DNA from 3 places in the Pantoea sp. LMR881 genome. Region 3 is predicted to be linked to each of the others. Evidence: predicted binding sites of a transcription regulator. Region 3 holds the regulator's gene; each other region holds the start of a gene.
What was found. The regulator PurR, encoded in region 3, represses purine synthesis genes. The targets are predictions, from matches to a motif close to CANGCAAACGTTTGCNTG.

Region 1 (4,805 bases), 1.3 Mb from region 3:
TGCGCAACAAATTACTCAGCACGCTGCTGGTGATTCATCTGATGATGATTGGCGGCGTCAGCTGGTATTTTTTAGCTGCTATGGCGACATGATCGGCTCAATGAAAGACGATCAGCTTTCGAAAATTGCCGATGCCTGGGCCACCAACCGCCAGATCCCGGCTTTAATGCCGCTGATGGTGCCTGCCGATAAGTTAAAAAGTGCCTTTGTGGTTCAACTCTGGGACAGCAACGGCCAGCTGCGCGCCAGTTCGTGGCCGGAGCTGCATGCACCACTACAGGTGGAAAATGGCTATCACGATGCCGATGTCGGCGGTTGTCACGATTGTGAATGGCGCATTTATACGCGCCCTGGGCAACCTGGCAGCGACATCAAAACCATTCAGGTTATGCATAACCTGAGCTACATGAAAACGTTGATGGTAAAACGCGCACTGTCGGCGATCATTCCTTTGATCCTGATGATGCCGCTCTCGCTGCTGGTGATCTGGCTGGTGGTCCGAAAGATCACCCGCGATCTTCGCGTAGCGTCGCGCCAAATCGCGGCCCAGGAAACCCACCATCCTCATAACGTCTCTCCCGATGGTCTGCCGGATGAAATATTGCCGCTGGTTGCGGCTTATAATTCCCTGTTAGATAAGCTACGAGCCGCCTGGTCGGCGCAGCGCCAGTTTCTGGAAGATGCCGCGCATGAACTGCGCACGCCAGTGACTGCCGTTACGCTGCAGCTGGAAAACCTGCGTCAGCATATTCAGCCTGGCGAAGCCAGTCGTCAGTTTAATCAGCTTGAAGCTGGCGTGACGCGCACACGCCATCTGGTCACTCAGTTGCTTAATATTGCACGTCACGAAGATCAGACCGTCGTCGCCAGCGTTGAGCATATTGAGCTGGAAGATTTACTGAAAGAGAGCATTGAGCAGCTCATGGTTGTGGCGGATAAACGCGGTATCGACATCGGCTTTACCGGCTCAACGCACTACCGGCTGCAGGCCAGCCGTTCAGAATTGCGCAGCCTGTTTGATAACCTGATTGGTAATGCCATGCTGCATACGCCAGAAGGAAGTCTGGTGGATGTGCTGTTACATCGCGTCGCCGGACATACAGTGGTGGATATTGTTGATAACGGTCCAGGCATGCCGGAATCGTTTATTGAGCGTGCTTTTGATCGCTTTACCCGATCGCCCGATGTTAAAGCCCAGGGCAGCGGTCTCGGTTTATCCATCGTACGCAGCGTGGCAGAAAAAAATCGTATTCACGTCGCGTTATCGAACTGCTTTAACCCACAAGGTGCCATTTGCGGCTTGCAGGTGCGCGTCACTCTTCCCTGATCTTGTCCGTTCGAATCCGAACCAGACAACGTAAACGGTTGCCTGGTTCCGTTCGCTTACGTAAATTAATGTGAACTTCATCACATTTTCATTGAATTGTAATGCAACACATTTTGACAAACGTGAGCAAAATCTATTTTCTATCGGTCTGTGACAGGCACGCTAAGCGAGCTTCAAACGACTTTTACAAATTAAACAATTCACTGCCCATCCCCTGGGATTGATTTCACTCTGGTCGCGCCGTCGGGCTGCGGTCAAAAGCATGTGGTTAATGATAATGAAATTTAAAACGTTGATAGCAGGTGCCTTGCTGGCATGTTCCTGGACCGGTGCTGCGCAAGCCGCCGAAAGCGATCCGCAGTATGTCTCCGACTGGTGGCATCAGAGCGTAAACGTGGTAGGTAGCTATCACACGCGCTTCGGACCGCAGTTTAATAACGACGTCTATCTGGAATATGAAGCCTTTGCGAAAAAAGAGTGGTTCGATTTCTACGGCTACCTCGATCTGACCAACTTTTTCGGTGTCGGCAACAGCAATGCTAACGGCATTTTTGACCACGGCTCGCCGATGTTTATGGAGATTGAGCCACGTTTCTCTATCGATAAACTGACCGGCACCAGTCTGGCGTTTGGCCCGTTCAAAGAGTGGTATTTTGCCAACAACTACATTTATGACATGGGCCGCAACAAGGCTAATCGTCAGAATACCTGGTATATGGGTTTAGGTACCGATATTGATACGCACAGTGATATTGGCTTGTCACTGAACGTCTATGCCAAATACCAGTGGGAAAACTACGGTGCGGCGAACGAAAACAGCTGGGATGGCTATCGCTTCAAAATCAAATATTTCGTGCCCATCACCACACTGTGGGGCGGCAACCTCGGTTACGTTGGCTTTACCAACTTCGACTGGGGTTCCGACCTGAACGAAAAAGGCGGTTCTTCACGTACCAGCAATTCAATTGCGTCCAGCCATATCCTGTCACTGGGTTACGATCACTGGCATTTTTCTGCCGTGGCGCGTTATTTCCACAATGGCGGACAGTGGGCCGATGGACAGGAGCTGAATTTTGGCAACGGTCCGTTTGAAGTGAAATCAACTGGCTGGGGTTATTATCTGGTCGTGGGTTACAACTTCTGAGTGTAATTGTGCGCTCGCCAGCCCTCTCCTGTTTACAGGTGAGGGCTGATATGGCCGCCAGGCAAGGGAAACATGCCTGAATCAGTTCCGCGCTTTATACGCATTTACCATCCACGGAATGCCGAACTTATCGATAAACATGCCGAAACCGTTCGCCCAGAACGTTGGTGCCCAGGCTTTGGTAATGGTTCCCCCTTCTGACAAATGATCAAACCAGCGTTTGCCCTGCGCCTGGTCAGGCGTCGATAAACTCACCGCATAACCTGCATGTCTCTCTGAGGGCTTACCATCGCTCATCATGATTTCACCCTGCCCAATGCGCAGGTGGGCATGCATGATCAGCTCTGCCGGAAAAGTGATCTCAGAATCAGAGCCAAATGCATCGTCATCGTCTGGCATATCACCAAACGTCATTTTAAACAGCAACTCACCTTCGGTAGCCTGCAGATAAAACGCAATCGCCTGTTCGCAGTTGCCGTTAAAAAACAGATAAGGTGTGATTTGCATGATGCGCTCCTGATAAAAAAAACCGCCGCCTATGAGTGTAGTGCGCGCTAAATTTCTCCCTGAGAGCCGGGCCTCAACCTTACTTTAATTGACAATATCGCCGGAAAAGCTGCGCTATTTAACGGCTCACTGGCTCGCTCTGCTCTTCGCCTGAAATGCGCCAGGATGAGCGACTGGCCCAGACGTTTATTGGCCGTTGCGCGATGGACGGCGAAAACTGCAACGTACGTTGCTAAATAGTCACCATGTTGCCCCTCGGCAACGATCCGCGAATTTATTATCCTGCTATCTCTTCGCTTGCTAACGGTTAATTACTTTAACAACAGATGCGGCCGTTAATACGTTTTGCAAACACTGTCGAGGTTCATTCAAATATGACAACAGCCTGCACCACAGGGATGACGCCGACGCACGCTTCGTCGGCACCCAACAACAGCTTAGCGGGACGCATTGATGCCTTACCTGCTTCCGGCGGTTTATGGCGGTTTATTTCACTGCTTGCTCTTGGCGGCTTCTTTGAACTCTACGATCTGTTTGAGACGGGCTACATCAGCTCCGGGCTTATCGCGGCGGGCATCTTTCACACCGGCAGCGCGGGCGTGTTTGGCATTGCCGACCAGGCTGCTTTCGCCTCAGCGACCTTCCTTGGGCTTTTCTTCGGTGCCAGCCTGCTGGCACCCTACGCTGACCGCTTTGGTCGTCGCCTTACCTTTATGTGCGCGCTGGCCTGGTATGGGCTGTTTTCACTGTTGATGGCTTTTCAGCAGAGCGCCGAGATGATTATCCTGTTCCGCTTTTTGGTCGGTATCGGTTTAGGGATTGAGCTGGTGACCATTGATACTTATTTATCTGAATGGGTGCCTACGCATTTGCGGAGCAAAGCTTTTGCCTTCTCATTTTTCGTGCAGTTTCTGTCGGTACCCACCGTGGCGCTGATGTCATGGTGGCTGATCCCGCATACCTTTCTCAGCCTTGAAGGCTGGCGCTGGGTGGTTATCGCCGGGGCGGTCTGTTCGCTGGTGATCTGGTTTATTCGTAAAAATCTGCCAGAGTCGGCACGCTGGCTGGCGCAGCAGGGCCGTCATCAGGAAGCTCATCAGGTACTCTCAGCCATGGAAAAACGTTGCGGGATCGCGCCGGGTGCTGACTTCCCGCCAGATGACGCCGCTGCACAGCTGCCCAAAAAAGGCCGTTTCAGTGAAATTTGGGCACCGGCCTGGCGCAAGCGCACGGTAATGCTGGTGGTGATGAATTTTTTCCAGGCTATCGGCTTTTTCGGCTTCGGAAACTGGCTGCCAGCGTTGTTGTCTGGCAAAGGCACCACCGTCACGCACAGCTTACTTTATGCCTTTTTTATCACGCTGGCCTATCCGCTGGGTTCACTGATTTGCAGCCGCTACGCTGATAAAATCGAAAATAAATGGCAAATCGTCCTTTCATCGCTGATGACGGTGGTGTTCGGTACGCTGTTTGCCTTCCAGACCAACCCGGTGCTGCTGGTTATGTGTGGCTTCCTGATCACCTACTCTAATGCCTGGCTGACCTTCAGCTATCACGCTTATCAAACCGAGATTTTCCCTACGCACATTCGCGCCCGTGCGGTCGGTTTTTGTTATTCGTTTAGTCGCTTGTCTACCGTGTTCAGCAGCATTTTGATTGGGTTGATTTTGCAATACGCCGGCAGCCAGGGCGTGATCGCCTTTATCGTGTTAAGTATGCTGATGGTCATGCTGTCAGTCGGCATTTACGGGCCGAAAACGCGCGGGATTGATTTGGAAAATATTTAATTTGGCAAAGCGTATGCTGTCCCTCGCCGCGAGCGGGAGA
Region 2 (4,805 bases), 660 kb from region 3:
TGAATATCAAAATGCTCACCGAGCTGCTTGCAGTTCATTGCAGAACACTCAATGTGCCAGCCCGGGCGCCCCTTGCCCCACGGCGAAGGCCAGGCGGGTTCATCCGCTTTAGACATTTTCCACAGCACGAAATCCATTGGATTGCGCTTCACTTCTGCCACTTCAACGCGGGCGCCCGCCTGTAGCTGCTCAAGATCCTGACGTGACAACATGCCATAATCCGTATCGCTCATGACATCAAACATCACGTCGCCATTCTCTGCGACATAAGCATGACCACGCGCAATCAGCTTTTCGACCAGCGCAATAATCTCCGCAATATGGCGCGTCGCACGTGGCTCTGCATCCGGCGGTAAAATGCCGAGTGCGGCAAAATCTTTATGCATTTCGGTAATCATGCGATTAGTCAGCGTTTCAATGCTTTCACCATTTTCATTGGCGCGCTTGATAATTTTGTCATCAATGTCGGTAATATTGCGCACATAATTAAGTTCATACCCGACATAGCGTAAGTAACGTGAAACGACATCAAATGCGACAAACGTTCGCCCATGACCAATGTGACAGAGGTCATACACCGTGATGCCGCAAACATACATACCGATTTTACCGGCATGAATGGGTTTGAATTCCTCTTTCTGTCGACTCAGGGTGTTATAAATCTTAAGCATTGAACGTTTCCGTATTGACGTGTGCGACTGGCACTTTTTGGTTAGCCCGATATTGTGCCGTATTTTTAACGCTCGCGCGACGCAAAGCAAGCCAACTGCGCCGCCTTGCTGACGCGTCAGCGGAAATTATGTTATAAGAAGCGTCGAGAAAAATGGCCGCGTGATCAAATGACGTAGCCTTAGCGACTGATGACCACCTTTACAGGACAACAAAAATGGTAACTTTCCAGACGAACCATGGCGATATCGTGATCAAAACCTTCGATGACAAAGCGCCGGCAACCGTACAGAACTTTCTGGATTATTGCCGTGAAGGTTTCTACGACAATACCATTTTCCACCGCGTTATTAATGGCTTTATGATTCAGGGCGGCGGCTTTGAGCCTGGCATGAAACAAAAAGCCACCCGGGAAGAGATTCGTAACGAAGCCAACAACGGTCTGAAAAATACCCGTGGCACGCTGGCAATGGCGCGTACTTCTGCTCCACACTCAGCCACTGCGCAGTTTTTCATTAACGTAGCAGACAACGACTTCCTGAACTTCCGTGACGAAAGCCTGCAAGGCTGGGGTTACTGTGTGTTTGCCGAAGTGGTTGAAGGCATGGATGTCGTTGAAAAAATCAAAGCGGTTTCAACGGGCCGCAGCGGCATGCATCAGGATGTGCCAAAAGATGACGTTATCATTCAGAAAGTGACCGTCAGCGAGTAATGTCGCGCACGCTGTTTATCGCAGATCTCCATCTGTGTCAGGAAGAACCGGCGATTACCGCCGGTTTTCTGCACTTTTTACAGCGCGAAGCGCCACACTGTGACGCGCTCTATATTCTCGGCGACCTGTTTGAAGCCTGGATTGGCGATGACGATCCCAACCCGCTGCATCAACAAATCGCTGCTGCCCTGCGCGCCCTGCCAGTGCCGGTCTATTTTATCCACGGCAACCGTGATTTCCTGCTTGGTCGCCGGTTTGCGCATGCCAGCGGCATGACATTACTGCCAGAAGAGCAGGTGCTGGAACATTATGGCCACCGACTGCTGATTATGCATGGCGATACGTTATGTACTGACGATCAGGGTTATCAACGCTTTCGGACTAAAGTGCATCAACCCTGGATCCAGCGGCTATTTCTGGCTCTGCCCCTGTTTATTCGCAAACGTATTGCGGCACGTATGCGCGCCGACAGTAAACAGGCGAATCAGCATAAGTCACTCACCATTATGGATGTGAATCAACAGGCCGTTGAAGAAGCTATGCTGCGCCAGCAGGTAAATCTGCTCATTCATGGGCATACGCACCGTCCGGCAATTCATTGCCTGACGCTAAACAATCAGCCTGCCCAACGGGCAGTATTAGGTGCCTGGCACAGCCGTGGTTCGATGCTTCAACTGGACGTCAGTGGGATCCAGCTGATCGATTTCGACTTTTAAAAAATGGATTGAACAGGCCCATTTTCACGCGACGCAACCGTTTTCCTTGCGCTCTTCTCATGCTATTCTCTGTGCCCTTCAAAACCTGTCCGTCCGGTCAGGAGTGTTTGTTCATTCACAGGAGTTGACCGCATGTCATCCAACGCCGCCCCGGCCCGCATTGCTATTGTTATGGGTTCCAAAAGTGACTGGTCCACCATGCAGTTCGCTGCGGAAATCCTTACCAGCCTGGACGTGCCCTTCCATGTCGAAGTGGTCTCAGCGCACCGCACGCCCGATAAACTGTTCAGCTTTGCCGAAACAGCAGCCGACAGCGGTTTTCAGGTCATTATCGCTGGAGCGGGTGGCGCGGCACATCTGCCAGGCATGCTGGCTGCAAAAACCCTGGTTCCGGTGTTAGGTGTGCCCGTGCAGAGTGCCGCTCTGAGCGGTGTTGACAGCCTCTACTCAATTGTACAAATGCCGCGTGGTATTCCGGTTGGCACGCTGGCGATTGGTAAAGCGGGTGCTGCAAATGCGGGCTTGCTGGCTGCGCAGATCCTTGCCATTCATGACAGCGCACTGGCTTCACGCCTGGCTAACTGGCGTCAGACACAAACTGACGAGGTGCTGAATAACCCGGATCCGCGGGAGGAAGCATGAAGCCGGTTTGCGTATTAGGTAATGGTCAACTGGGCCGTATGCTGCGTCAGGCAGGCGAGCCGCTGGGTATCGCTGTTTATCCGGTCGGCCTGGAAGCTAATCCCGATGCGCTTCCCATTGCCGGAAGCGTGATTACTGCGGAGATTGAACGCTGGCCTGAAACAGCATTAACCCGCGAGCTGGCGCGTCATCCGGCATTTGTAAACCGCGATATTTTCCCGCGCCTGGCCGATCGCCTGACGCAAAAGCAGTTGCTTGATCAGCTCAACCTTGCCACCGCGCCGTGGCAGTTGCTGTCAGATAAAAATGAATGGCCAACCCTCTTTAATACCCTGGGCGAGCTGGCAATCGTCAAGCGCCGCACCGGCGGCTATGATGGTCGGGGTCAGTGGCGTTTGCGCGCCAGTGATATCGATACGCTGCCGGAAGATTGCTATGGTGAATGCATTGTTGAGCAAGGCATTAACTTTTCAGGCGAAGTGTCGTTGGTTGGTGCCCGTGGTCAGGATGGCAGCACGGTCTTTTATCCGCTGACGCACAATCTGCATCAGGATGGCATTCTGCGCACCAGCGTTGCTTTTCCGCAGGCTGATGCAGCGCAGCAGCAGCAGGCTGAAGCGATGCTTAACGCCATCATGCATGAGTTAAATTACGTTGGCGTGATGGCAATGGAGTGTTTTATCACCCCAGATGGTTTACTGATTAATGAGCTCGCGCCCCGCGTTCATAACAGCGGGCACTGGACGCAAAACGGCGCATCGGTCAGCCAGTTTGAACTCCACTTGCGTGCCATCCTCGGTCTGGCGCTGCCACAACCGGTAATCAATGCACCGTCAGTGATGATCAACCTGATCGGTACTGACGTAAATTACAGCTGGCTGGCGCAGCCACTGGTGCATTTGCACTGGTACGATAAAGAGGTACGTCCCGGACGTAAAGTTGGTCATCTGAACTTAACCGACAGCAATCAGGAACGGTTGAAAGCCGCGCTTGCCGCTTTAGTGCCTCAGCTTCCGGCTGATTACGCCAGTGGTATCACATGGGCCGTTGAGAAGCTGTAAGATTGTACCTTCGGTGCTCCCCGCCAGTGGGGAGCACCAGACCGCACAGCCTTACGCCGCGTCGAACTGCCTGAACAATGCGTTACCCTTGAGTAAGCGCACTCCCAGCCAGCCGCCACACAAGGACAACAGCAGCGCACCACCCAGCGGCAAGGCCAGCCATAGCGTCCAGTCAGGCTGCCACGGAAAGTCAAAAATCTTGCGCTGGAGTGCCCATAGCGCCGCTTCCGCACCCAGTGCCGCCGCGATACCAGAAACCACGCCCAGTAAGACGAATTCACACCACAATGTAGTACGCACCAGGCGTTTGCCGGCTCCCAGCGTGCGATATACCACCAGCTCCTGTCGGCGTTGTCGCATACCCACCTGAATTTGCGCCATCAGCAGCAGCAATCCACATGCGGTGACCAGCACCACCATAATCTCCAGCGCCTGGCTGACTTGCGCCAGCACCTGACCTATCTGGCGCATGATGCTGCCAATGTCTAACAGGCTTAGCGTTGGAAACTGGCGATTAAGCTGTGCCAGCAGCGCCGGATTATTATCCATACGGAAGCTGGTCAGCCAGGTTTGCGGCTGAGCATCCAGCGCGCCCGGTGGAAAATAAAAAAGAAATTGGGCCGCAGGCTTTCCCAGTCCACTTTACGCAGGCTGGTTATTCTGGCGCTAAATTTCTGCGTATCGCCATCAAATGTCAGCGTATCGCCGAGCTTAACGCCTAAGCGATCCGCCAGCTCTACCTCCATCGACACCTCTCCCGCTTTTGGTGGCCAGCTTCCGGCAACCAGCGGATTGTGCTCAGGTCGCTCTGCCAGTGAAGTAAGATTAAGTTCGCGATTCAACGCATTATCCAGTCGGGGATCGGCCTCTTTGCCGTTAAGTTCGCTTAACCGCACGCGAGCAATGGGATAAAACGTTTCCGCTTTTACCTGATGAGCCTGAAGAAAATCACGCACCTGCGGCACCTGATCTTCCGTCATGTTCAAAAGGAAAAAGTTTGGACTG
Region 3 (4,805 bases):
CTATACACGATGAACTCATAGCTTCTCCATCACCTGTCCGACCTGAACCTGAGAAAAAGAATAGTCAATTTCTCCAGGGTTGTGAGAAAAGTCACGGAATGGCCCGTGCGCCAGATATCCGACGTATTACAGAGGATTGAAACGGAACAATTTCAGTCTGACACAACGATAACGTACATCGTGCAGACACCATCCCAGCGACAAGGTCGCCAAAAATTTCCTGCTATTATCTTGTTGATTTGGTGCAGATTTATTGACCCGAATGAGTATATTCTCACGCGGGTCAATATTCAACGGCTTATTGTTAGGGTGCTAACTAAAAACAATGCCGTCTTATTAATTATCCTGGCAGGCAGTTTTGGAGGAGGCAATGTCAGTTTGTGCGCCAGAATAACGCTGCAGGCGATAGCCCAGTAATGCCAGCAAAATGGTCAGCGCCATAATAAGCGTGGTGGTAATAAGCGCATGCTGAAGTCCTGCAGAGACCGCCAGGCTGGCAATAAAGCATAAACCTAACTGTAGGGTATTTTGCAGCGCCGCGGCTTTACCGGTGGCGTGAGGAAAAGGCAGCAGGGCGCTGGAGACCACGATGGGATAAATAGCCCCGTTCGCTAACGCCATGCCGCAAAACGGCAACAATAACGCGAGCAAATTATTCATTCCGGCCAGCGAAACGGCAAACAGCGCCAGAATACTCAGGCTGTAAAGCGCCAGCAGCCCGGGCAAAAGTTGTTTACCGTTCAGTCGGTTGAGCAGGGCGCGGCAGCCAAACCCACCAAGTAAAAACGCAAGAGTCTGCGGAATATAGCTAAGGCCAATATCCGCTGGCGTTAAGCCTATAGCAGCCAGAATAAACGGCGAGCCGGTAAGCCAGGCAAAAAAGCTGGCAGAGCAAGCGGAATAGATCAAGACGTTGCCGCTGTAGACTGACGAACGTAACAGGGTAATAAAACCAGGCTGTTTAGTTTTTCCATCCACCGTTTTATGCACTGTCGGTAAACGCAATGTCACGAGGATCAGCATCAGGGCGACAGCAGTCAGAAGCAAAAAAATTGAACGCCAGTGGAAATGGCTGATCAGCCAGGCACCGACCAGCGGCGCTAACGCTGGCGACAGCGCGACTAACGGCATAATGGTTGCAAAAACTTTATTGGCCTGAGACGGTGAATAACGATCGACAACCAAAGCCTGCCAGCTTACTGCAGCAGCACACACCCCAACAGCCTGAATGAAACGCAGCAGCAGCATCAATACACTGTTGTTTACCCATAACATCCCGGCGCAACCGAGAGCAAATAATCCCAGGCCCGCCAGCAGTACAGGTTTACGACCGATACGATCGGACAGCGGTCCCCAGAAAAGTTGCGCACAGGCAAACCCCGCGAGGAACAGACTCATACTGGCGCTGATGATGCCGGGTGTCGTATTAAAGGTTTGCTGCATCGCACCAAAGGCAGGCAAGTACATGTCTGTGGCTAAAAAGCCCAACATACTGAGCAGGGCAAGATAAGGCATGAATGTTTTATTGGTTAACATTAGGTTCTCATTTTTAAGCAATGAACGCGGCAGAGTGTAAAAGGTGCACTTCGTGCTGTGAAACGCTAATATTTGCCGATTGCTGTTAAATTTTTTGCAGGCAGATTATGTGGTCAGAATATGCGTTAGAAGTGGTTGATGCCGTGGCCAGAGGCGGAAGTTTTAGCGCCGCTGCGCAGGAGCTGCATCGTGTGCCTTCTGCTATTAGTTATACCGTGCGTCAGCTTGAAACCTGGCTGGCGGTGCCCTTATTTGAACGCCAGCATCGTGAAGTAGTTTTAACCCCGGCGGGTGAGCATTTTGTACGTGAAGGGCGGAGCGTCATCAAAAAAATGCTGGCTACCCGACGGCAATGCCAGCAGCTGGCCAATGGCTGGCGCGGTCAGTTGAGCATTGCAGTTGACTGCATTGTCAAACCTGAACGCACGCGACAGCTGGTAAAGATTTTTATCGCCACTTCCCGGACATGGAATTACACATTAGCTATGAAGTTTTTAATGGTGTCTGGGATGCGCTGGCTGACGGGCGTGTCGATGTGGCGATCGGTGCAACGCAGGCCATTCCGGTGGGAGGGCGTTTTGCCTTTCAGGATATGGGGGCGCTGAACTGGCGTTGCGTGGTGAGGCATAACCATCCATTGACACAGGAAAGCCAGCTCGATGATGACACGCTACGGCGCTGGCCTTCACTGGTGCTGGAAGATACCTCACGGGCTTTGCCACGCCGCATGACCTGGACGTTAGATAATCAGCGTCGGCTGGTGGTGCCGGACTGGCAAACCGGGCTGGATTGTGTGCTGGGAGGATTGTGTGTGGCAATGATGCCGGGCCATCTGGCACATCCGCTGCTTGATGCAGGCGAGTTAGTGGAGTTGACGCTGCCAGTCGCTTTTCCGGAAAGCCCTTGCTGCGTCAGCTGGGCTGAAGATCGCGCATCACCGGCGCTGGGCTGGTTGCTCAATTACCTGGGTGATGCGCAAACGCTTAATCAAGAGTGGTTAAGCGAAGTTTAGCGGCGATAGTCGCGGAAAGGGCCATAACCCACTGAGCGACGTTCAATTAAGGTTGGATGGACCTCAATAGTTTGTGACTCTTCACGCTTGCTGGTAATACGATCCAGCAGCATCTCCAGCGCCTTTTCGCCAAGCTGAGCTTTCGGCTGATGCACCGTGGTGAGAGCCGGCGTGAAATAGCGTGCGTTGCGCACATTATCATAGCCAATGACGGAAATATCCTGTGGTACGCGCAAACCCATCTCATCAGCCGCACAGATCGCGCCCATCGCCATAATGTCGCCGCCGCAAAATACCGCAGTAGGCCGCTGTTTTTGCGACAGAATTTGCTGCATTGCCTGATAACCTGAGTCTGGCTCAAAATCACCCTGTACAATCCACTCTGCGCGGGGCTGAATACCTGCTTCTTCTAACGCTTTCAAAAAACCGGCATGGCGGCCGCCTCCGGTGTTACGTTCCAGCTGGCCAGGAATTGCACCGATATCGCGATGTCCGCGCTCTATCAGATAGCGGCCGGCAAGATAGCCACCCTGAAAGGCGTTATCCAGAACGGTATCGGTAAAATCGGCGCGAGATTCGCCCCAGTCCATCACCACCATAGGGATGTTGCGGTTCTCTTCCAGCATTTTTAGCAGATCATCAGGATACTCTGAGCACATCACCAACAGCCCGTCGACGCGCTTTTGCGCCATCATCGAGAGATAAGCACGCTGTTTTTGTAGATCGTTGTGCGCGTTACCTAAAATCAGCGTGTAACCCTTGTCGAAACAATGGTTTTCCACCGCTTCAATAATTTCAGCAAAATAAGGCGCTTCGCTGGAGGTCGCCAGTAATCCCAGCGTTTTGGTGTGATTCACCTTCAGACTGCGGGCAACCGCGCTGGGTGAATAATGCAGTTCCTGAATGGCTTGCCAGACTGCATTGCGCGTTTCTTCCGCCACAAAACGCGTTTTATTGATGACGTGAGAGACGGTCGTTGTAGAAACGCCAGCACGTTTCGCCACATCTTTAATTGTTGCCATGAAAAAGGACTCCCGGACTTATCGCAACTCGCTGATAAGCATAATGTTAAACGTTTGCGTCTGCTAAGGGTTTTGCCCGCAAATATGCAGTAATTTTGCCGGTAAAAAGGCGTCTGGGCGGGTTAATTACGCCAAAAGAAGACTGCGAACGGAACCGACGTTGCGCGCGTTGCGCAACAAAGGCTGGATTCTAACAAGGCTGAGCGGATAAAACGAGATTTTTACCGGGTCGTATGGGAAAATGCCTTATCCCTACAAACTGTGTGACTAAGGAGAACGAGATGAGTACCGATCTGAAACTGGCGCTGGCGACCACGGGCGCGGCGCTGCTGATGATTGTGGTGTTTAGCTTTACCGCGATTCTGCATTAATAAAAAAGCCGGGACAGTTCCCGGCTTTTTTGATCTGACGTTAACGAATCGTTTTTGGCGTCATCATACGCCGCGCACCGATATAATGTCGTTGCCAGTAATCCTCGCCAAGGGCGCTGATCTGAATATCTTTGCCGGTCCGTGGCGATTGAATAAATTTGCCATTTCCGAGGTAAACACCCACATGATCGGCGGTGCCGCGGCCATTAATACGGAAAAAACCAAATCGCCTTTTTCCAGGGATTCGCGTTTAACCGGCGCTGCATCACGCAAATGATACATTTCATTGGCGGTGCGTGGGATTTTAAATTTCAGCAAATCTTTGTAGGCGTACCAGACTAATCCACTGCAATCAAAACCGGTATGAGGCGAGGTACCGCCCCACTGATAAGGTTTACCCAATTGCCCCATCAGCTTTGCCATCGCGGTTTCACGCGCTTTTTGATAACGCTGCCGGTGAGCCTTACTCATTTTGATGGTGCTGATAGCGTTGCTTTTAGCCGCCACAATGTCAGATGAACGCTGATGGCCGTAACGCTTTTTAGCTGTTTTAGGCGTGCGTTTTTTAGCGGACGTCGGTTGTGCAACCCCAACGTGTTTTGCTTTTTTAGTTTGAGTTTCTGCGTTGTGGCCTGGCGTGATTTTTTTACCGATGCTTTTACCGGACGTCGCTTGCGTCGTTCATCTTCACGTGCACTTTTTGTCTCCGCTTTATGCGAACTGGCATTAACCGGTGCCTGCGGTGAAGCAGAAGCCACGTTAAAGAACAGCTGGGCAAATGCCAGGATGAAAAGCGTAATCAGTAAACGCATAGTCCGGTTACAGGTTGAGCTGTCAGCTTAGAAATACGCCTGACAGAGTTGG

Region 1: O3W44_RS11015 (nucleoside-specific channel-forming protein Tsx) is a predicted target of PurR. The motif match lies at 1,355-1,372, and genes of this name have one in related genera.
Region 2: purE (5-(carboxyamino)imidazole ribonucleotide mutase) is a predicted target of PurR. The motif match lies at 2,128-2,145, and genes of this name have one in related genera.

Annotation. Positions count from the first base shown of each region.
Region 1 is NZ_JAPVOK010000002.1:1,952,365-1,957,169, forward strand. It holds partial or broken gene O3W44_RS11010 (sensor histidine kinase) at 1-1,327, shown strand, start outside; gene O3W44_RS11015 (nucleoside-specific channel-forming protein Tsx) at 1,605-2,471, shown strand; gene yjdN (VOC family metalloprotein YjdN) at 2,553-2,978, opposite strand; gene O3W44_RS11025 (MFS transporter) at 3,353-4,765, shown strand.
Region 2 is NZ_JAPVOK010000002.1:1,319,955-1,324,759, forward strand. It holds partial or broken gene cysS (cysteine--tRNA ligase) at 1-671, opposite strand, end outside; gene ppiB (peptidylprolyl isomerase B) at 887-1,381, shown strand; gene O3W44_RS08095 (UDP-2,3-diacylglucosamine diphosphatase) at 1,381-2,097, shown strand; gene purE (5-(carboxyamino)imidazole ribonucleotide mutase) at 2,230-2,739, shown strand; gene purK (5-(carboxyamino)imidazole ribonucleotide synthase) at 2,736-3,800, shown strand; partial or broken gene ybbP (putative ABC transporter permease subunit YbbP) at 3,852-4,805, opposite strand, start outside.
Region 3 is NZ_JAPVOK010000002.1:660,312-665,116, reverse strand. It holds partial or broken gene cfa (cyclopropane fatty acyl phospholipid synthase) at 1-19, opposite strand, end outside; gene punC (purine nucleoside transporter PunC) at 337-1,536, opposite strand; partial or broken gene punR (DNA-binding transcriptional activator PunR) at 1,644-2,548, shown strand; gene purR (HTH-type transcriptional repressor PurR) at 2,545-3,570, opposite strand; gene cydH (cytochrome bd-I oxidase subunit CydH) at 3,852-3,941, shown strand; partial or broken gene O3W44_RS04885 (C40 family peptidase) at 3,982-4,753, opposite strand.